DNA from 3 places in the Paenibacillus sp. RC21 genome. Region 2 is predicted to be linked to each of the others. Evidence: predicted binding sites of a transcription regulator. Region 2 holds the regulator's gene; each other region holds the start of a gene.

Region 1 (7,998 bases), on a different contig from region 2:
TATCAAACCAAGAACACGCGGCTTTATCTGTACCACTGCTCATCCAGTGGGGTGTGCCCGACATGTTCAGGAACAAATTAACTATGTGCAAGCCCATCCTGCTATCGAGGGACCTCGCAATGTGCTTGTGATCGGGGCATCTGCCGGATATGGCCTGGCTTCCCGCATTACGGCTGCATTCGGAGCGCGGGCCAATACAATCGGCGTATATCGTCCTAGTAATGCTACAGCTACACGGACAGCATCGGCAGGCTGGTACAATTCCGCTGCATTCGAAAAGGCTGCTCAGGAAGCAGGGCTTAAATCCTTTAGCGTGACAGGGGATGCCTTCTCGGATGAAATCAAAGCCAAAACGGTGGACGTCATTCGCAAAGAGTTGGGGCAAGTCGATTTGGTGGTGTACAGTGTCGCTTCCGGTCGCCGCACCAATCCCCGTACAGGTGAAACGTTTAGTTCCGTGCTCAAACCCATTGACAAGCCGTACACAAATAAAACAGTCAACTTCCACACTGGCGAAGTGAGCAGCGTTACACTGGAACCAGCGACAAATGAAGAAGTGCAGGGGACTGTAGAGGTTATGGGCGGCGAAGACTGGCAGTTGTGGATCGACGCCTTGCGTGAGGGCGGTGTGCTGGCTGATTCCGCGACCACCTTCTCCTTTTCGTATATCGGTTCAGACATTACCCAAGCGGTATACAGAGAAGGTACGATCGGAAGTGCAAAGGATCATCTGGAAGCGACAGCACATCAGCTGAATGATCAACTGAGAGCCACAGGCGGACGCGCTTTCGTGGCAGTCACCAAAGGACTGGTCACTCAATCCAGCTCTGCTATACCAGTCGTACCTCTGTATATTTCCGCTTTGTACAAGGTAATGAAGGAAAAAGGATTACATGAAGGCTGCGTGGAGCAGAGCTACCGTCTGTTTTCCGAGCGTCTCTATGCTCCGGAAACTCCTGTGGATGAGGAAGGACGTATTCGCATTGATGATTGGGAGCTACGAGAAGATGTTCAGGCTGAGGTAGCGAAAATATGGGACGAGCTGACGACAGACAACATCTACGAGCTGTCTGATCTTGAAGGATATCGCCGCGAATTTTTTAAACTGTTTGGCTTTGAATTTGAGGGTGTGGATTACGAGGCTGACATTGACCCGATCGTGGATATCCCTGCCGTTCGCTAAGTCATTTTAGTACCGTTATTGTTATATGTTCAGACAGCAAAAAAGCTGCTCTCCGTCAGAGGGGTATTCCGCTCTGCATGGAGGACAGCTTTTGTTTGAAGCAAACATTGCAATTTTAAGATTCATTTGATATTGTACAAGTAGGCATAGCAAAATCCCTCTTTCCAATAAGAGGGTAATCACAGTTGGACAAGTCCTACCTTGCCTGACCGTATTTATTTGCTTAGCCTATTACATCCAACTCATAAGGAGATGAACAACATGGCAAAAGACGTTATGTGTGAAGTGAACTCATGTACACACTGGGCTCAAGAAAATAAATGTAGCGCAAGCTCCATTTATATCGTAAGCAACAGACCTACAGACACTCACAAGTCCGAAGAAACGGACTGCAAAACCTTTGAAGCAAAATAAGGTTGGTTATTTCTGTAAAGCATTGGTTTACCCTAAAGGAGCCCCTAGCCGGGTTCCTTTTTCTTTTTATATTTTAGCAAGAATGATAATTATTATCAAGTCCTTTTTTAACAACTTGGAATAAAATAATAACACGGAAGACAAAAAAAGAAGCGTCGCTCTGAACGATTCGCTTCTTGTGCTTGATTCTTTGTAATTGTTCCTGCTTGGTTGGCTTCATTCGCACATGCTGCGATATCTCGCCATAATGACCATTTGTTTTGCGGCTCTGTGCAGAGCAGTAGTTTCCGGCGTGCTTCGCCTTGCTTAGCGCTTTTTGTGTTTGAGTACGTGCCATATGACTTTCACTCTCCTTGATTGGACTCCATTCATCATAGCATCTGGAATCCCCATCGTGAAGAGTACAAGTGTATGAGCTCACTGATTTCATTAAATGTCGGAAAACGGATTGTCGCCACTTGAGGCTGCTAAAACAAAAACAACGACTATGAAAATGATGATCAATGCATAGATCAGTGTTCCGATAATGCTGCATACCAATCCGGCAATAGCCATACCCCTGCCTTGTTCGCCATGACGGTTAATTTCCTTCAGGGAAAGACTGGACAAAATGATACCGATGATGCCGATAATGAACCCCAGATAGGGAATGACGACAGCTAGAATACCGAGCACCATCGAAGCAACAGCTTTACTGTTTGTAGGCGGAAGCTGTGGGGGCGGATTAAATGGGGCGTTATAACCATTCGTCTCCTGAAAAGGATCGGACGATTGGGGGTCTTTGTATAAATTACTCATTTGTCTGATTCAGCTCCAATATGTAAAATAACAATATATACGTTCTAGGGTACCACAATCTTACAAATCAGGACAGTACTTATTTCAAAAAATGATGGTTATCTTTTAAAGCCATATGCAATTCTGATTAAAGTTCACAATACATTTTACCGCAATACGTCTGTACTTAATTGTCGAGATCATTGGCCTTTATATAAAATGTAGTCAAGAGCTAAAGAAGCTTAGATGCACTAATATCCTCACTCTTTGGCAACAGCCGCTTTGAAGAGCGGTCGCCAATAGGTTGTATCATGAAATGGACTGTTACCTTACCAAAGTAGGGCAGCGGTCTATTTCTTTTTCTTTTGGTACAATTCAACAATAATGTTGACGATCGGCACCCAAACCTTCAGCAGTCTCACGTAGAGGACCCAAATTAGCACAATGATCTAGAAAATAGACAAGAGCCACTGTCCTTATAATTATAACATCAGGTCTATATGAGTATACGCAACGATAATAGTAATCTTCTTTTTCTATATCTGTCCATTCGCCAACTCGAATCCAGCAGCAAAAAAATCAAAACCTCTTATCCTTAAATTTGATTTTATCAAGGTACTAAGTAATATTCTCAGCTAAATCAATTTGATTTCGCAGGCTGTTCTTTTATTATTGGAAAATAATATAAAACATTAAAATATTTTCATTTCAGCATCGAGGAATTTGCGTTATTATATAAAAGAAATCAATATACTACATTAATGTAAAGGAGTGTTAATTATGAAAAAGCTAGTATGCTGCTTGTTAATGGTTTTATTATTATTGAATGTAACAAGCTATGGGGCAGTAGCTGATTTACTAGGCACTGCCAAAACGGCAAAAGCTGAAGGTTATGAAAGCGTTATCACTACAGAAAGTACGAAGAATACAAACGAATACAAGGCAAGAGATGCTTTTTATTCTTTATCTGATTCTTCTGTAAATCGTGCTACCTCCGAGCATTTTCAAATTATTTGGGGAAACAGAGATACAACTGGAACAGTAAATAGGGATTTTGTTCAAGGCAACTTGGCCAACCTCGAAAGTATCCGTTCATTTTACATGGATAAATTTGGATTGGGGGATATCGGAACTTCTCCAAATTTAACTGGAAAATATAAAACGAACATTTACATTGCGAGCACTGGACTGAAAAAGATTGACGAAGATTGGGCTTATATGTCAGTAGACAACGATGCATTTGCTTACATGGTCATGATGCCGGCTGCGATGCGTGTAGACCCACCAAGCTGGGTAGTTCCTCATGAATTAGGCCATGTATTTACCTATCATAATGGAGGAGAGGTCCCTTATGAGTGGTATGAAGCGGTAGCTAACTTCTTGCGTAATGAATATTTGGGTAGCGATTACTACAGTTATGGTGGAACGGTATATGGTCCAGACTCTGACTTTTTTGCCCCCTTTATACTGAATTCGGAATCACATTTTCCACATGTAAAGAATTGGTACGATGCATGGCCTATTCTCCTGTATATTAATGAAAATCCAGATCACATCAACGGACTTGGCCATCGAGCAATGTTGGATTTATTGTCTTACGGCGGAAAAGATACGACCTACTTTGAATCTATGGAAAAGGTAACTGGAGTTTCTACTAAAGAATTACTGGGTGGAATGGCAAGAAGATTGGTAACTATGGACTTCAAGAGCCAACAATATTATTTGAAACATTTAGATGAACTTTTGAGAACTAACGGCAATTATGAAAAGATATATACAACACTGAAAAGTGGTAAAGGCGGCTGGATGACCGTCCCTGAAAACAAGGCTCCACAACAGACAGGCTACAACATTGTTCCTTTAGATGTTGATTTGAGCAAAGCTTCCGTTACCATTGATTTCCAAGGAACAAGCACAGCAAAAGGCGCTGATTGGAGAGCTAGCATTGTTACCGTAACGCATTCGGGGGATACCCGATATTCTACAATGTGGAACAAAGGGAAAAATTCATTGAATTTGCAAGGAGATGAAAAATCTGTTTATTTGGTTGTATCCGCAACTCCAGATGAAATTAAACATTTTAATATTGAAGAGGATGGTGAAACTTATCCTTATAAAGTAAAAGTAACAACAAAGTGATTGTGGATAATAATCATATTGTGGTTGAATGAAAAGCTTATCTAGGGTAAATATCAGAGTTTACGAAAAAAAGTGAATAAATGCCTGAACAATGGCACTGGTATCAAAATACCAGTGCCATTGTTGTTAGTATGCTCTGAAAATAATCTTTGGGAATTGAATACACAGCAGCTTCACTAATGTTATCCATCGGGATACATCCAAAGGTAGTTTCTGAGATATGGGGTCATACAAGTGTAACTATAACATTAGATACTTATTCACATTTATTAAACAAGAAAGCGATAGAGACATCACTAGAAATTGAAGAAAAATTCTATGATCAGAAATTCGACCAATAAATTTTAAAAACAGTTAATTATTAGCAACAAAATATGGATACATAATCACTTTTCGTAGTGATCGGGCATACAGTATTTTACCTATTACTGATAAAATGCGCTCCCTGAGAGCATCCTGCCTAGGAGGTCGGAGCTATGGTATATCGTGCAACATCCCGCAGAAGGTGTTCGCCTCACAAACGCTTAAATGCTGACATGCTCAGGAAAATATCCGCCGCCATGCTGCCATTTTACAAAGCTATTGCCACCCGTCGTTCTTTCGCCGTTCAATGGTCACGTGCTGTAGTGCATGGCAATTTGGATCGGATGAAGGCCCTTCTCTGCTCGGTAGCGCCATTTGCTGCCAAGCAAGGACTGGGCACGAATGGCATCGGCTATTTTATCTCCTTCTTGGCCCAGCCACCAATGCTGTATTATACGAACGGAACGACGATTCCACCCGGTACGGTGCAGTTTACATTTGAGCCGAGGGTTCACCGCGCCATCGCCAGAGCCGTTTTTCCGCTGTATCTCGAATTGGCACGCAATCGATGCTTTGCTTCTGCTTTAGCCAAAGCCATCAACCAGAAAGACCAGCGTGCGGTTACTCTGATGATCCGCAGCTTGATTCCATCCACTGCACTGAAATCCGTACAAATCGAGGATCATGGCTTTGCTTTGCTTTTTAAGTATCCTTACAGTAAATATCCATACCGAAATCTGCTCATTCAGGAGTTTTCTTAAAAAGGTCGCTACAGTCGTTACAGACGTTTTTGCTTGAGTTGATCGATCAGCTCTTTACCCAATTGTATAGCCATTTCCGTCAACATTCGGATTTCGTCCTTCGTTACATGGTCCATATGCGCCCCGCAGCAAATTGCAAAGTTACCCGCAAACTCTTTTCGCAAACGAACGGCAATTTCTTCGGTAATATAAAATTCCTTGTGGGCTTGCAATTGAACGGTTTGGATCGGCTCCAGTCTGGCGCCTGCTGTAATCGTTCCCAGATGCGGCTGATCGCCGCCGGAAATAAGTACGACCATGTCCTCTCCCATAAAATAGGCATCCAGCACAAGGCGGATACGCCCGCTTTCTTTTTGCAAATGAATCATATGATTCTCTCCTGTCTAAAAAATAGTATTGTGAATAGATTCACTTTATATGTTTCTATTCATTCTATCGCTTCCAGACCTGTTCCACAATTCAAAAAGACCCACAGCAGACCTCCGAAAATGGTGGCTTGCTGTGGGTCTTCTGTTGTTATTTTAAAAGAAACATTCCGTGTACCTTATTAACGGATCGTGATGGTATGCGCAGCTTTTCCGCTTGCACCATTATTATCTGTCACCGTCAGCTCCACGGTATACGTTCCGGCTGTGGTAAATTTATGCTTTACCTTGGAGCCGGACGCTGTATCGCCATCGCCGAAGTTCCAGCTATAGCTGACGATTTCACCGTCTACATCACGTGAGGCTTTTCCGTTAAACTGAACGTTCTTGTTCTTCTTGGCTGAATCATTCGCCTGAATGATTGCAACTGGTTTCTCGTTAGAGGTCGGTGGATTCGGATCAGGGTCCTGCCCTCCACCCTTCGTTACATACAATCTTCCGGGTGCTTCCGTCTCCACTTCATTTCCTGCTGCATCCCTTACCCGGATCACGATGACTCCGCCTTCCAGGCTCAGAGAAGAGGAAGTGAAGTAAGTTCCTTCATAATGACCTGACGAAGTTTCGTTTAATGGAATTTCGTTTCGGGCCAAGGTGGTCAGATTGAAAGGCAATTCCACACGGAAGGATGCCTCCAATCCGGACGTACTGTCGAAGGATACCTGCACCGGTTGCCCTGGAGTGATACGCACATCCTCAGCAGGACTGATATTTTCCAGCTTCGGCAAGGCTGTATCGACATACACCGAACGGGTAACCGTAGTTACGTTCTCGGCAAGATCCTTGGCCGTTACCGTAATTTGATTTTCCCCTTCATTGATGAGCAACCGCTTGTTAAAGCTGCCGTCGCTTCCAAATTCGGTTGGCTCCCCGTTAATCGTCAAGTTGGTGAGGAACTCATCATACACCGTACCTGTTACACTGACGACACCCGCATTTGTACGGGCTCCTTCATCTGGCGAAGTCAAGATCAGACCCGGTTTAGTCTGGTCAAGTATGACGACCACAGGCTCGGAACGATCTGTTGCTTTGCCGTATACCGCCGCCTGAACACTCAGTGGATTGGCACCCGGCTGAAGATCGACTGCCAGACTGAACTGGCGATCCTTCACCTTGGTTGTACCAGCCAGTTCATTACCGTTAAAAAGCTGGATATCCGCTCCGTCTGCCGGGGAAGTACCTGTAACGGTGATTGTCTCTTCCTTCGTATACGTTGCCTTGGTCGGTGTTGTAATCGTTGGCGCATTAACCGGATATCTGACGATCGCCCGGATCATGTAATTGCCCTCATCCTCCGGTGATTGGCTCCATGCGCCGCTTACACCTTGCCAGCTACGAAGCGCATTGGGTCCACTCTCGTCTGTAGCAAGACCCGGAGCTTGCGTGCCTGCGCTTGGCTGCGTATAGACGATATAGAAGTCGCCTTGAACCGTTACGGGTTCAGGGAATTGTACGGTCGTCCACTGTGTTTCATCCCGAACGGCTGTGCCATCAAATGGACCAGCCAGCAGACGTCCCGGTGCGCCTGCCGCACCAGATGCATCATATACGGAGTATTTGAACGCCGTTCCTCCCGGATTCGGGAAGGTTGAATTCCAGAACAGAAGCGACGCTCCTGTCACTTGAGCCACCTCTGATTCAGGTGTCATTCTGACTGCCCAGGAGTTGCCTGCCGCGTTAAAGGCTCTGGCATTTTCTCCGGTACCGTCATCGTAAGCGATGCCCCCCTGGAAGCCGATAAATGGCTTCAATGCGACATTCGCTTCCACACTGCCGTTCGGAGGTGCTGTGACCGTGACACTGTCGCTGTAATAATTTTCTGCTGCAATGGATAATGTATATGTCCCTTCCAGCACATCCAGCGTAAATTCTCCAGCCTCATTGGTTTCTACCGGAGCAATGCGTGCATCCTCCAGCACAAGCACTTTCGCTTTTCGGATCGGTTCACCGGATTGCTTATCGGTAATGACTCCGTGAATCGTACCATGAGGTACCGCTT
Region 2 (7,998 bases):
GATACGAAGGCAGATACGTCTTCCGGTGTAGAAAGACGGCCCAGGGCAATTTTACTGCCGAATTCCTTGGTCGCATCGCCAGTAGCTTCACCTTTGGATGCCGTAATTTCTTTATCAATGCCACTCCACATTGGCGTTTGTACAATGCCGGGGCAGTAGGCGTTAGCTGTAATACCGTATTGGGCATATTCCTGAGCGGCGGTTTGTGTTAGGGCACGAACTGCAAATTTGGTGGCGGAGTAAATACCCAGGTTGGCATTACCGACATGGCCTGCCTGAGAAGAGGCATTGATGATTTTACCACCATGACCCAGTTCCTTGAACTTGGCGGCTGCTGCCTGAATGCCCCATAATACACTGGTCACATTGATGTGGAACAGCTTGTCAAAATCAGCCAGCGTGACATCCTCCAATAGCTTGGCGGGAGCAATCCCCGCGTTATTTACAATGACATCAAAGCCACCGAGTTTTTCAGATGCTTCCTTTACAGCCGCAAAAACCTGATCCCGGTTGGAAACATCGACTTTAAGCGCAAGCGAGCGCCCTCCTGCCTTTGTAATCTCACCAGCAACACTTTGGGCCGTTTCTTCATTCAAATCCACGATTGCCACTGCGAAGCCATCTTGACTGAGGCGTAAAGCAATAGCCCGTCCAATCCCTTGACCTCCACCCGTTACTAATGCAACTTTCCCATTCACTTTACCCATGTTCATGAATCTCCTTTTTGTATAAGTAGTCATGATAACATAGCCACAAAATTATGGGTTACGTTAGTCTGCACCTATAATTAAACCATTTTAAGGAAAAAAATATTATGATATATGTAATAGACTTCATGTTTAACCTGTTTAAGGGAAATTCAAGTGATACTATAATAAACACTTACCCAAACAAAAAAACTAAAAGACGCAAATGCGAGAAATATCGCTTTACGTCTTTTTAGTCTTCAATGATTCAAAACTACACATTCTTTTATAAGACAATGTCTTCTAATTTCACATATCTTTTTTAGTAAAAACGATTTTCCAGTTCGTACAGAATTAGTTTGGTGTAAAACCCAAAACGGAGACAAGCGCAGCGGCGTCCGTGCCCCCTACCCCCCAACTCCCATAGAAAGAGTGGTGTTTGGAGTAACTCCATCGCGATCAGCCAGCGGAGTGGGCCATTTGAATCTGAAGAAGCGAAGCGTTCGCCTGAAAGCTTTCTGAAAGAAAGCTCGGTTCGGAAGCATATGCTTGCCGACGGATTTTCCCCATAAGAATCTAATCGAAAAAAATCCGTCGGCAACAGCGATCGTAAGCTCAAATGGACCACGCAGCGCTCTCACACCACCATCAGCCACTCTTCACCCAGCTCAATTATTAGGCAAAGTATACTTTACCCCCATCGATCCCCCATCCGAGAAGCGATAAAAGGTATAGTAATGATGACTGCCGTCATCGTAAAACAACTGCCACACATATTGACCGTTAAACACACTCGGCTCAAGCCTTACAATATCTATACCCGGAAGCTGCTGCTGGATCATGGCTGTCATTTTTTGCTCGTCGACTCCGTTTTTAAGTAGCTCGGTATGAACACCACTATTATCTGCCACAGGCACATTAGGTTGACCCTCCACCTTTTGAAAAGGGACCCACACCATAATATTTTCATTCTGAGCATTTTTCCCTTGTACCACCCAGTATACCTGATCCCACACCGACTTCCACGTCTGAGTCGTGGTAACCAGACCACCCGATTGCTTGGCCTTTACGATAGCGGCATTTCTCTCAGTCACCTGATCTTGAGTAACATAGGAATAATACCAGAAAATGCTGACCAGGACCAGTATGACGGCCAGAATGGCGACCACTATCCATTTTTTCTTATTTTTCAAACCTGTGCTTCCTCTCTAAGGGGATGTGACACCTGAATTAGCGCGACAGCAGCCCTTCAAAGGCGGCTTGTGCCTCATGCTTGATACGTTCCTCATCCATAGTCAGGCACTCACCGTTTTTCACAACCTGACGACCGTCAACCCATACATGGGCCACGTCTTTGGCGCTTGCAGAGTATACGGCATGAGAAATGAGATCCGTATGCGGCAAGAAATGAGCCTGATTGAGATCGAGCGCGATAAAGTCAGCCTTGTTGCCTGCTGCCAGCGCCCCTACCTCATTCAAGCCAATCGACTTCGCTCCGTACTCCGTTGCCAGACGCAACGCCTCACCCGCAGGAACTGCGGTTGGGTCCCCAGATACTCCCTTGTGAATGAGTGCAGCCAGACGCATTTCCTCAAACATATCCAGGTTATTGTTACTGGCGGGACCGTCTGTTCCGAGAGAGACGGTAACGCCTGCACGGAGCAGATCAGGCACTCTTGCCACACCGCTCGCCAGCTTCAAGTTGCTACCCGGATTATGCGAAACCGCTACACCACGTTCAGCCAGCAAAGCTATTTCTTCGTCATTCAAATGAACAGCATGGGCAACAAGCGATGGACGGGAGAAAAAGCCGAGCTTATCCAAATGCGCAACCGGGCGCAAGCCGTAGTCGCGTACGTTTTGCTCTACTTCGGCAATGGTTTCGGACATATGCGTATGCAACGGTAAGTCCAGATCATGCGCAGCCTGCACGAATTTTTCGATAAACGCAGGCGGACACGTATACGGCGCATGTGGAGACATCATAGTCGTAATGCGACCGTCTGCTTTTCCATGCCAATTACGCGCAAAATTCACAGCCTCAGCCAGCTTGATCCGCTGCTCTTCCTCCGAACATAATCCAATCGCTCCACGCATCAGACTGGCACGGATGCCGGACTCTTCAGCTACACGAGCCACCTCGTCCATATGATCATACATGTCCAAAAAGGTGGTTGTACCGCCTTTCAGCATTTCCAGCACGGACAAGGACGTACCCCAGTACACATCCGTAGACGTAAACTTGGCTTCCATCGGCCACATTTTTTCCTGAAGCCATACTTGAAGAGCCAGATCGTCCCCATACCCGCGCAGCAGGGACATCGCCGCATGACCATGTGTATTAATCAGGCCAGGTAAAAACAGCAGCCCGTTACCATCAATCGCTTCCGTCTCTTCCTCACCCGCTGGCAAAGTCTCGCCAATATAGGCAATGCGGCTGTCCTCCACGATCATATAGCCGTGGATTACCCCCGCTTCCGATCTGTTCACGGCAAAAGAGCCGTTTTTAATCATCCATTTATTCACCGTCATGTTGCATATCTTCCTTTCCGTCTTCCAAATAATAAGCGAGGCTTAACAAATCTGTTGTAAAATCTGTGGCATGTATTCGAATATTTGCTGGTGCCTTGAGAGTGGTCGGCGCAAAGTTCAAAATCGCTCCAATCCCGCTATTTATGAGCCTGTCAGCCACGTTCTGCGCTTCAAAATCCGGTACGGTAATAATCCCGATCCGAATGTTTTGTTCCTTCACGGTCGCTTCCAGTTCATCCATTGGCTGTACGACCAGCGTATTGATCCTGGTTCCGACCTTATCTGGCACAGCATCAAATACTGCTACAATTTTCATATTGTCTTTTAAATAAGCATTATAATTCGAAAGGGCTTGCCCCAGATTACCTGCTCCGACCAATACCACGTTAATTTGCTGGTCGATTTTCAGGATATGGCGTATTTTCTCGATAAGATAAGTAACATCATAGCCGATACCCTTACGGCCAAAATCTCCAAAATACGCGAGATCCTTACGAATTTGAGCCGGATTCAAATCCAGTCTTTGTCCTAACTCCTGGGAAGAGACCGTAGCCACCTCCCGTTTGTGCAGTGCATTCAGATAACGTAAATATACGGGTAACCTCCGTACGACAGCCTCTGAAATTTTATCTGATTTCATACATGCTCCCCCTAATTGTAACGGACATGTTAAGATGTCCGTCCGTTATGCCTCTGTCTCCGGGGCGGATTGGAGCCACTCGGCGATACGGGGCACCATTTGCTCCGTCGGCATATGCTCCATTTTTGGTCCCGGTAACGAGTACAAAAAGTGCTTCCCGTAATAGGATTCAATCACACGCGTATCGTAAACGATAACAACCCCGTGGTCGCTCGCGGTACGTACTAGACGTCCAAATCCCTGTTTGAAGCGAATGACAGCCTGTGGAACAGACAGCTTCATAAAAGGATTTTTCTTCTGCTGCTGGAGCAGCTCACTTTTAGCCTCCAGCAGCGGGTGATTGGGCGGTTGGAACGGCAAGCGGACGATAGCCAGACACGTCAGCGCCTTGCCCGGAATATCGACGCCTTCCCAAAAGCTGCTGGTTCCCAGCAACACAGAAGCTTTGGCTTCCTGAAAACGTCGGGTCAGCTTGCTGCGGCTCCCACTGTCCACGCCCTGCCCCAGCACGGTGATGTCGCTGGATGCTAACGCCTCCTTAAGCGGCTCATACACCTGCCGGAGCATGCGATAGGAGGTAAAGAGAACGAGCATTCTCCCCCGCGTCGCTTGGGCAGTCGAACCTAGCGAGCTGACGAGCATATCTACAAAATGCTCATCTCCTACACTGCCCTTCACGCTCGGAAAATCCCTTGGAATGACTAGCAACACCTGATCCCTGTAGTTAAAGGGTGAAGGGAGCTGCGTAGTCATCAGCCGCCCTTGATCTGCGGCCTCCTGCAAGCCGAGCTGATCGGTCATGTACTGAAACGACTTATCCACCGACAAGGTAGCAGACGTCAGAATAATGCTCCTTTTTTTGTCAAAAAACATTTCTTTCAGCTGGCGGCTCACATCGACGGGCACCGCATAAAATTGTAGCGACTTGCTGCGGAATTGCCCGCTCGCTTCGAGCCAATATACGGTCGTCTCATCATCCATCCGCATGAAAAAGCGCAAGCTTTCCCTAATGCCTGCCAAATCCTTAAGCAGCCCCGTAATATCTGTAATGAGGCTGTCAGCCGCATAATCGTCATGTTCTTCTTTCACGTCGAGCATCAGCTTGTCGCCCTTGCGCAAAATTTCGCTCAACGTTACATAAACCTGATTTTCCAGCGCAGCAGCCTGATCCCACTTGGCAGGCTTGGCCGACGGCTTGAGACGGGAAGAAAACTGCCCTGTTTCGCCCGGTGTCGCATCACTTCGCTCCGGCAGCATACCAAACAGCTTGTCGCTCAGCAGATCCCAAGTCTCCTTGACCTCCAGCACGAGTGGATATATCTGGTCGATGGTAGAAGCCCAATCCGTCGATTTCTCATGCCCCGACTTTGCCAACTGCTGACGCAGCGAAGGCAATTGTCCGTTCTTGCTGTCCTTGAACAACCGGGTCAGCGTATGCACGAGTGTGAAATATTTCATATGCATTCCCAGGTGCTTACCAGCGACTTCCTCCAGATGATGCGCTTCATCAATCACCAGATGCTCATAGCTCGGCAACAGCTGATGACTCGCTTTTACGTCCGTGAACAGCTTCGAATGATTCGTAATGACCACATCGGCTATTCCCGCCTCGTGGCGCGCACGATGATAAAAGCATTTGCGGAACCATGGACAAGAACGCCCAAGACAGGACTCCGAATCACTGGCCACCGTTTCCCAAAAATCTCCGCCACGATTGCTCAGATTCAGTTCTTCATCATCACCGGTTTCCGTCAATGTCAGCCAGACGATCATCTGGGCCGCTGTAATTAAATCTTCCTTCGGCGTTGCGAAGTCTCTTCTGTTTATTTTATGTTCAAACTTACGCAGACACAAATAATGTCCCCGGCCCTTAAAAATGGCAGCCCGGAACGGGAACGGGATCACCTTGGTCAGCATCGGAATATCACGCTCGCGTAATTGCTCCTGTAGGTTGATCGTATGCGTACTAACCATGACTCGCTGTCCATTTTTCACACTGTGATATAGCGAAGGGAGCAAATAACCGAGGGACTTGCCTGTCCCCGTACCCGCCTCGATCAACAGGTGCTTGTCCTCACTCAGCGCCTGATTGACACCCTCAATCATTTGCGTCTGCGCTTCGCGTTCCTCATATTGGCTCAAGGATGAACGTAAATTGTCTCGCACATCATCCATGTATTCCTCAAAGGAAACGCCTGCCAGCGGATTGGGGTCGTCCTCTCTGCGAGGGGCATTTAGCTCCGTCCAATCCTCTACCTTCAGCGCAAGCTGACGAAAAAACTGATGACCCTCCAAATCCTGAATAGGATCATGCTCTTTGTCTTCACGCACCCCGTCCAAAAACCATCCGAGGTCACTGTCTTCCTCCGCGAACAAATCGCTGAGCCGCTGTATCGTAATCAAAGGCAGCGCGTGAAGCTCATCCAGACATTTTAAAAACACCTCAGCCGTAGCCAACGCGTCGCTGTCTGCCTGATGAGGTCGGTCATGCGCCAGCCCGAACTCAGAAGAAACAAAACCCAGCTGATAGGAAGATAGCGATGGAAACATGATTTTCAGAAAATCCATCGTATCCAAAATTCTGCCAGTAAACGGCAAGTACCCGCACCGATCCAAAGCGTTTTGCAAAAAATTAAAATCAAACGCCACATTATGACCGACCAGCACGACATCGTCCAGCATAGGCACTAGCTCCATCATCATCTCTTCGAGGGCAGGAGCATCCTTGACGTCATCGTCTGTAATCCCGGTCAACCCGGTAATAAAAGGCGGAATGGATCTGCCAGGGTTCACATAAGAACCGTAAATACGGGAAATGCTGTTATCATGATCTATAATTGCAAGTCCGACTTGAATGATGTCATCCGCGGACTGGGTGCCTGTCGTTTCAAAATCCAATACCGCAAATTTCATTCAACTTAATCCTTTCTTTTGACACATACAAAAATAATAACTCTGTATAACAGCATAGCAGAAGATCGCCTGTTTGGAAATTAAGACAGCCAAAAAAGACGATGCACACACCGCCTGGGAAGGTGGGCATGCCTCGTCTCGATCGGTGTCTGACAACTATAGCCAGGTCATCATGGAGCTGTCGTACCGAAGCATTTCGGCACCGGACAAACAGGCTTCCATATTGTGCAGCGGCTCGGGTAACGCAGGATCGAACTGATGCGCGAGAGCAAAACATTTTTGCGCCTCCTCTACATCAGCCTGCTTCGCCATAAGACAGCCCAAAGCATTATAGATGACCGCTTTCAGCCCGGTCTGCTCTGTCAGGTGCAGCACCTTCTGAAAATGGCTCACAGCCTCCGCTGTATCCTCCAGTTGAAAATACGCCATCCCCATATACATACGGCTCTGCCAGCTGTTTGGAAAATGCTGTAGCACCTGTTCAAACTGACGGATGGCCTCAGGATACATAAGCAGTCGGTAATACCCTTGACCCCGATTAAAGGCTGGCAACTCCTTTTCAGGCAGTTCCTTTTCAGATAGCTCCGTGTCAGACATACCGGACTCAGCGGAAAAACCAGCAGTCCGCAGTCGAACCATTTTTTCCTCAAAGGCCAGCCATTCATCCATAATTCCGTCACTCATTCTCCGCAGCAAACTCCAGTGCTGTAGCAACTCCTGCCTGCGGGAGCCCTGGGCTGATGGGTAATGCTTCACGATATCATCTAACATGCTGTTCATTTCTGCGAATACATGCTGGAACATGTGCATCCCGCCCTTACGAAAGATGGATTAATACACTCACATTTTTCGCTTAAAGGGCGGGTTTCATCCGCACTCCCATTCATTACATGATCGTGGCGTGTACTTCCTTGTTGGCCGTTTGGGCCGGTTTATTATGTTCATCGACGAATACAACGGTCGGTTTGTATGTTTTGGCCTCTTCATTCGACATAGAAGCGTAGGAAATAATAATGACTGTATCCCCAGGCTGCACCAGACGCGCTGCTGCGCCGTTGAGACAAATTACGCCGCTACCACGCGGTCCGGGAATAACGTAAGTTTCCAGTCGAGCTCCATTGTTATTGTTCACAATTTGAACCTTTTCATTCTCCAGCAGATCAGAGGTCTCCATCAAATCCTCATCAATGGTAATACTACCCACATAGTTAAGGTTGGCTTCAGTAA
Region 3 (7,998 bases), 160 kb from region 2:
TACATCTCTGCCCGTTTCATTCACATGATGGACGAGTATACGTGTGCTGCCTGATCCCATTTCCTGATACACAATGCCATCCTGGAATACACGTTCCGGGCTGTTAGCACGGATCAGAAGGCGTGGTGAAGATGTACTGGTTACCGGAATGGTAGCCATGGTAGGCACCTGACTGCCATCTACACTGTATTTATCACCAAAGGGCGTGAAGATTTTGTTGAAATCATCTTCATTGTACAGCAGTTCATTCGTAATTTTAATCGTTTGACTTACTGTACCCGTTTCGCCATGTTTGTCGGTCACGGTCAGTGTAATGGTCACATCACCTGGCTCGAAAAACGCCAGCTTCTTGTTCACCCAGTCACGCTTGGTGATGGCATTTTCATCGTCCGTACTCAAGTCGGTAATGGTAATTTTTTCACCCATTTTGTATTCTTTTTTATCAGTCGTAAACAGAGCCACCGGCGGTTGGTTTGGCGGTCTTACTGTGATGGTCACGGAGTAAGGATCGCTCCAGTTCCCTGCCGAATCAAGAACGGAATATGTAACTACATATGTACCCGGCTCCTGAAATACATCCTGCTTGCCTTCCCAACGCTGGTTCACAATCGGAAGACCTGTAGGAGAAGATTCCTTCGTAAGATACGTAACTGTCGTTTGGCCTGCATAGATATCTTTTTGCTGAACCGTGAAGGAAGCTTTAGGCTTTTGATTCAAATCCATAATAACCTGTTTTGTAATATTATTTACAGTATAAGGAATATTCAAGGCCTGTGTAATAGAGGTCAACGGCACCATAAATACGTTCTTTTGCTGGAATGCCGGTCCCTTCATTTGTCGAGCCTCACCGTTAACCGTATAAATTTTGCTATCAGTCTTGAAGCGTAGCACGTTTGTACCTTGGGTGATAACGGTTTCCTTGGTAGCAGTGTCATAACTAAACTGTAATCCGACGCGGCTGACAAGCGAACGGATAGCTACATAAGAAACACCGTCCTTGACTGTCATCGGCTGAGTCGCCGTGTACACCTGTCCGTTTTGTTCCATTTTTGCGCTGTTCAAATACAAAATCAGTTGATTTGCACTCATGGATGTTGGAGAACCACTAGGGTTGATGATCGTTCCGTCCCCACCGTATACATCATTGGATACGTTCGATCCGTTGGTTGTATCCGTCGGCAAACCAGACAATGGATCATTGGATACGCCTGTGTTATCAGGTGTCACCATGTCATTTTGTGTTCCAGTGCTATCTTGTCCCCCGATGCTATTATCAACGCCGGAATCTGTGACATTGGCCTGAGCCTGCTGTCCGCTAACCGAATCGGTGGATTGAACAGTGGATACTGCTTCTGCTCCTACAGGGGCTACTGCAGCCACCTGGGCTACCGCAAGCGCGGTGAGCATGGTCCATTTCTTGAAATTCATTCTCTGTCTCCTTCTATTACCAAATTATTATCATCCCCGTAAAAAGTCATACTATTAGACGCGGCTGTTGCCCAAAAGTTGCTGGGAATTTTTCTGAACATGAAAAAAAGGGAACTTTCTCCTGTGGCTGCAAGAAATACTACAACAAAAAAACGCCGCCCCATCTGACCTGATGGGGCGGCGGCTTCATAAACAGAAAGTATTTTAACGGTCATTCAACATTATGACGGACGGACGGCGACATTTATCCCTGCAGTCTCCAGACGGCCCTCTTCAATGAGACGGTAAGCCCGTTGGACCTCTTCATCTGTAGGGGAAGGAACCCCTTCCAGCGGATACGCCTTGCCGAGCATTTCCCACTTGTATACACCCATTTGATGGTAGGGTAAAATTTCGAACTTTTCGACTCCGTTCAACGTTCCGATAAACCGTCCCAAATTCAGCAGATCCTGCTCATCATCATGAATACCCGGTACAAACACGTGTCTAATCCACATCTTGCGCCCTTGTTCAGACAACCAGCGTGCCGTACTCAGCATACGGTCATTGGACTTGCCTGTAAGCTTAATATGCTTGTCGTTGTCAATATGCTTAATATCCAGCAACACCAAGTCTGTTACGTCCAGCAGTTCATGGATACGGCCTGCATCATTAAAACCGTTACTGTCCAGCGTCGTGTGCAAATTCCAGCGTTGCTTCACTTCTTTGAACAGCTCTGCTACAAAATGAGCTTGCAGTGTCGGTTCTCCACCGGATACGGTCAATCCGCCTCCCGAAGAACGGTAGTAGGCTAAATATGGCTCAATTTCAGCCAATACCTCTTTCAGTGTCATTGGATTGCCTTCATTTAAAGCCCAGGTGTCCGGGTTGTGGCAATATTGACATTTTAACAAGCATCCTTGCATAAAAAGCACGAAGCGGATGCCAGGACCATCTACGGTCCCGAAGGTTTCCAATGAGTGTATGTGACCTTTCAGCATGTTGCATCTTCCTTCCCGCATCCGCTATGCGTGCGTCGTTGTAATATGTGATACGTAAAGCTTTGTTACATTGTACCGTGGAAAGTACGATTAATGACATCCAGCTGTTGTTCACGAGTCAGCTTGATAAAGTTAACGGCATAGCCTGATACGCGAATCGTAAGCTGTGGATAGTTTTCTGGGTGATCCATCGCATCCAGCAATTGTTCACGAGCAAACACGTTAACGTTCAGATGATGCGCATGGCTTCCAAAGTAGCCGTCCATCATGGAAACGAGATTCGTTTTGCGTGTTTCTTCTTCTTTACCCAGTGCTTTAGGCACGATAGAGAAGGTATTCGAGATACCATCCAGACTGTGCTCGTAAGGCAACTTAGCTACGGAGCTAAGGGAAGCCAAAGCACCTTTTTTGTCGCGTCCGTGCATTGGGTTCGCACCTGGTGCAAACGGTTCGCCAGCTTTACGTCCATCCGGTGTTGTACCTGTTTTCTTACCGTACACCACGTTGGAAGTAATGGTCAATACAGATTGAGTAGGAATCGCATTCCGGTAAGCTTTGTGCTTGCGGATCATGCCCATGAAGGACTCTACCAGTTCTACTGCGATGTTATCTACACGATCATCGTTATTACCGTAGCAAGGGTATTCCCCTTCAATTTCAAAGTCAATGGCGATGCCTTTTTCGTTACGGATCGGTTTCACCTTCGCATGTTTAATGGCGCTCAGGGAATCGGCTGCAACGGACAGACCAGCAATACCACAAGCCATCGTACGGACAATATCACGGTCATGCAACGCCATTTCAATCCGTTCGTAGCTGTACTTGTCATGCATGTAGTGAATAACGTTCAAAGTGTTCATGTACAGTTTTGCCAACCATTCCATCATTGGCTTGAAGCGGCTCAGCACTTCCTCGTAATCCAACACTTCACCTGTAATTGCAGGATATTCAGGGCCCACTTGAGCACCTGATTTTTCATCCACACCACCGTTGATGGCATACAACAAAGCTTTAGCCAAGTTGGCACGGGCACCAAAGAATTGCATTTGTTTACCGATTTTCATTGCCGATACACAACAAGCGATACCATAATCATCGCCATAAATCGGACGCATCAGATCATCATTTTCATACTGAATGGAGCTAGTTTCAATAGAAACTTTGGCACAATATTTTTTGAAACCTTCAGGCAATTTTTCTGACCACAGTACAGTCAGGTTTGGCTCCGGTGCAGGTCCCAAATTGTATAGAGTGTGCAAGAAACGGAAGCTGTTTTTAGTAACCCGAGTTTCTCCAGTAATGGACATACCGCCAATGGATTCAGTTACCCATGTTGGGTCTCCGCTGAACAGTTCATTATAATCAGGTGTGCGCAGGAATTTAACAATACGCAGTTTCATAACAAAATGATCGACCAATTCTTGTGCTTGCTCTTCTGTCATTGCGCCTTCTTCCATATCCCGTTGAGTATAAATATCAAGGAAGGAAGATACACGTCCCAAGGACATTGCTGCACCATTTTGTTCTTTGATCGCTGCAAGATAGCCAAAATACACCCATTGGAAAGCTTCTTTTGCGTTGTTAGCAGGCTTTGAGATGTCGAAACCATGCTCAGCAGCCATTTGTTTCAGCTCGTTCAAAGCGCGAATTTGCTCGGAAATTTCTTCACGCAGACGAATTACGTCTTCTTCCATGGAATCCACTTCAAGGCTTTTCAGTTGAGCCTTTTTGTCTTTAATCAGGAAGTCTGCGCCGTACAGTGCTACACGACGGTAGTCACCGATAATGCGACCACGACCATATGCATCTGGCAAACCAGTGATAATACCCGCTTTACGAGCTGCTCTCATATCATCGGTATAAGCGTCGAATACACCCTGATTATGCGTTTTGCGAATATGAGTGAAGATATCAACAATGCTTTGCGGTACTTCAAAGCCATAGGCTTTGCAAGCGTCGATCATCATCCGGATTCCACCAAACGGCTGCAAAGAGCGTTTGAATGGAGCGTCTGTTTGTACACCGACAACTTGTTCTTTATCCCGGTCTAGATAGCCCGGCTTATGTGAAATAATGGTGGATGGCGTATTCACGTCTACATCAAGCACGCCACCGTTTGCCAACTCTTTTTTGGTAAGATCGGATACAATATCCCACAGTGCAGTTGTGTTGGCAGTAGGACCAACTAGAAATTCCTCGTTACCGACATAAGGTAAGATATTGGTTTCAATAAAATCGTTGACGTTGACTTCTTTAGTCCATTTACCTTTTTTGAAACCTCTCCAGCCAGATTGTTGCTCTTGTAATTCTCTCTCAATCACCGACATGTAAATCCCTCCAAATTGTTTGGTCTTCCGGACTTGTGATTTTTTTCACATTAAAATAGTGTCTCGAGCCCGGCCTTTTCACCGATGCCTTACGCTCAGTGTCGGGACCTTTCTTACACCCTTATTGTAGAATAATGATAGAGTGTAGTATGTGACAAAAATCACAATACAGGTGACATTTATCACTTTATTTTCTTTAGCTTCACGCCCGTACTTTTATCCTTGCCGTTCACCCCCCTTCCCAAACCAACAGGCCCTCTATATAGAGAGCCTGCGTTGGTATTAACGGGAAAATGCTTAGTCACAAGCCTCTTCGTACCTATATATTATTGGTCAAAACGTCCGTAGAAGGCATTGCGGTATACATCAGCCAATTCGGTAACCAGCGGCAGCTTCGGATTCGCAGTTGTACATTGATCCTCAAAAGCGCGGTCAGCCAGATAATCTACACGCGATTCAAAATCCTTCGCATCGAAGCCGATTTGCTGGAACGATTCCTCGATACCGAGTGTTTTGTTCAACTTGCGGATCGCTTCGATCAGACTGTTAACCCCTTCTTCCGTTGTACGGGCAGGCAGTCCCAGTATGCGTGCAATTTCTGCATAACGCTCATCCGCAACAAAGTGCGAATATTTAGGGAACGAAGCAAACTTCGTTGGTTTTTTCGCATTATAACGAATGACGTGTGGTAACAAAATGGCATTCGTGCGACCGTGCGCTGTATGGTATTGTCCGCCCCATTTGTGCGCAAGACTGTGGTTAATACCCAGGAATGCATTGGCAAACGCCATCCCTGCCAGTGTGGAAGCATTATGCATTTTTTCACGAGCCAGCTTGTCGCCAGTCAGAGCCGATTGCTCCAGGTATTGGAATACCAGTTGAATGGCTTTAATCGCCAGACCGTCTGTGTAGTCACTAGCCATTACGGACACGTAGGCCTCGATAGCATGCGTCAGTACGTCCATACCTGTATCCGCTACAGCTGTTTTAGGCAGCGAGTATACAAACTCAGGGTCAATAATTGCCACATCAGGAGTCAGCTCATAGTCAGCCAGCGGATACTTCGTGTTGCCCTGATTTTTGTCTGTAATAACTGCGAACGACGTAACTTCCGAACCTGTACCCGAGGTTGTAGGAATGGCTACAAATTGTGCCTTCTGACCAAGACGCGGGTATTTGTAGATCCGTTTGCGGATATCCATGAATTTTTGTTTCAAGTTGTTGAAATCAGTATCTGGGTATTCATAGAACATCCACATGCCTTTAGCCGCATCCATCGGCGAACCGCCGCCCAATGCAATAATGCAATCCGGTTGGAAACGTCTCATCATTTCAGTACCACGTTCTACCGTAACTGTCGATGGATCTGGCTCTACTTCAGAGAACACTTCGATAGCTACTGGCGTTTGGCGTTGGTGTAAATAATGAATGACACGATCCACATATCCGAGTTTCACCATCATAGGGTCTGTGATAATGGCTACACGTGTGATATCAGGCATTTTAGCAAGATACTGAGTCGAATTTTTTTCGAAATAAATTTTGGAAGGTACTTTGAACCATTGCATATTCACCGTTCGTTTCGCCACCCTTTTCACATTAATCAAGTTGACTGCCGATACGTTCGACGAAGTCGAGTTACGTCCGTACGAACCACAACCCAGTGTCAGCGATGGAAGGTTGGTGTTGTAGAGGTCACCGATCGCACCATGTGTGGAAGGCGAATTTACAATGATACGGCCTGTTTGCAAACGGTTTGCGAACCGAGCGATAACGTCCTCATCGTTCGAATGAATAGCGGACGAGTGGCCCATGCCCCCGAATTCCACGACTTCAGCAGCGCGTTGAATACCTTGTTCCGCATTTTTCACTTTATAGCAAGCCAATACAGGACTCAATTTTTCCGCAGACAATGGGAATTTTGTTCCTACCCCTTCAATCTCAGCGACCAAAATTTTAGTTCCTGCTGGTACTGTGATACCACTCATTTCAGCAATTTTTACAGCAGACTGCCCGACAATAGCTGGGTTCACTGCACATTTCTCGACATTCATAGCTCCTTGAGTGAGCTTAGCTGCTTCTTCTTTATTTACAAAATAGCAGCCGTTAGCGATCATCAATTTTTTCACTTGTTCGAAGATTGGCTCTTCGATAATAACCGCTTGCTCGGAAGCACAAATCATACCGTTGTCAAAAGATTTGGAGAGGATGAGATCGTTCACAGCCTGCTTGATGTCTGCTGTTTTTTCAATAAAGCAAGGCACGTTACCTGGGCCTACACCCAGAGCAGGTTTACCGCAGCTATATGCCGCCTTAACCATGCCTGATCCACCAGTTGCCAGAATCAGCGCCACATCCGGGTGATTCATGAGTGAATTTGTCTTATCCATCGATGGAGCTTCAATCCATTGAATACAATCTGCCGGAGCACCATGTTTGACGGCTGCTTCAAGCAAAACGCGAGCTGCTTCCGCACTACACGATTGAGCGGATGGATGGAAACCAAAGATGATCGGGTTACGTGTTTTAATAGCAATCAACGCTTTGAACATTGTAGTTGAAGTCGGATTAGTCACTGGAGTGATCCCCATAATGATGCCGACGGGCTCTGCTATTTTTTGAAAACTGTCAAAGTCATTATCTTCAATGACACCAACGGTTTTTTCATTTTTGATGCTATGATAGACATATTCTGTTGCAAACATGTTTTTAATGATTTTGTCCTCATACACACCGCGTCCTGTTTCTTCAACAGCCAGCTTCGCCAGATGCATGTGCTTATCCATCCCTGCGATTGCCATAGCTTGTACGATTTCGTCAATCTGCTCCTGATTCATACTCATAAAAGCCTTCTGTGCCCGGTTCCCCCGGTCAATCAGTGTTTGAATATACTGCTCAGCGCTTTGCTCTTTTTGGATAACCTCGTTTTTAACAGCCATTTCCCTCATCCTCCTGTTATCTCGTGTACTATCTCTTGTTCACGCACTGATCGTAACACAGCTTTTCAAGATATATTGTGATTTTTTTCACAATCTATTTAAAATTTTATTTTATGAAGTGAATTAAATCACAAAGTTTGGAATTCTGCCACTTTTACCCCCTCTTCTTGCCCCAAAAACGCATAGCACAGGTATATAATGAATTTGAATTGATCAAGTTGCAGATAAAAAAACAAAGGAAACAAAGGGGAAATGGACGATGAGAAACCCTGCAAACGTAATGGAAGCCCGCGGCAACACCTGTTGCTTCTCGGAGACCAGCTT

Evidence for each region. Region 2 encodes Rex, which represses fermentation and respiration genes when NADH is low (regulators of the CRP and FNR family bind a similar motif). Its sites were predicted from a motif close to TTGTGAAATATTTCACAA; they were not measured.
Region 1: a site for Rex is predicted at 5,974-5,991, ahead of lpdD (prenylated flavin chaperone LpdD). Genes of this name have one in related genera too.
Region 3: a site for Rex is predicted at 4,769-4,786, ahead of pflB (formate C-acetyltransferase). Genes of this name have one in related genera too.

What each region holds. Positions count from the first base shown of each region.
Region 1 covers NZ_JBIYCS010000009.1:69,762-77,759, forward strand. Annotated here, with positions in the region: gene fabV (enoyl-ACP reductase FabV) at 1-1,183, shown strand, start outside; gene ABIA61_RS22640 (DUF1540 domain-containing protein) at 1,445-1,597, shown strand; gene ABIA61_RS22645 (hypothetical protein) at 1,671-1,934, opposite strand; gene ABIA61_RS22650 (DUF4190 domain-containing protein) at 2,027-2,395, opposite strand; gene ABIA61_RS22655 (DUF6055 domain-containing protein) at 3,155-4,513, shown strand; gene ABIA61_RS22660 (hypothetical protein) at 4,990-5,577, shown strand; gene lpdD (prenylated flavin chaperone LpdD) at 5,595-5,945, opposite strand; gene ABIA61_RS22670 (S8 family serine peptidase) at 6,125-7,998, opposite strand, start outside.
Region 2 covers NZ_JBIYCS010000002.1:207,465-215,462, forward strand. Annotated here, with positions in the region: gene ABIA61_RS06060 ((S)-acetoin forming diacetyl reductase) at 1-707, opposite strand, end outside; gene ABIA61_RS06065 (cell wall elongation regulator TseB-like domain-containing protein) at 1,355-1,879, opposite strand; gene ABIA61_RS06070 (amidohydrolase) at 1,917-3,218, opposite strand; gene ABIA61_RS06075 (redox-sensing transcriptional repressor Rex) at 3,205-3,858, opposite strand; gene dinG (ATP-dependent DNA helicase DinG) at 3,904-6,771, opposite strand; gene ABIA61_RS06085 (tetratricopeptide repeat protein) at 6,928-7,575, opposite strand; gene panD (aspartate 1-decarboxylase) at 7,658-7,998, opposite strand, start outside.
Region 3 covers NZ_JBIYCS010000002.1:368,428-376,425, forward strand. Annotated here, with positions in the region: gene ABIA61_RS06940 (copper amine oxidase N-terminal domain-containing protein) at 1-1,428, opposite strand, end outside; gene ABIA61_RS06945 (hypothetical protein) at 1,425-1,643, opposite strand; gene pflA (pyruvate formate-lyase-activating protein) at 1,650-2,408, opposite strand; gene pflB (formate C-acetyltransferase) at 2,474-4,735, opposite strand; gene adhE (bifunctional acetaldehyde-CoA/alcohol dehydrogenase) at 5,062-7,674, opposite strand; gene ABIA61_RS06965 (Crp/Fnr family transcriptional regulator) at 7,934-7,998, shown strand, end outside.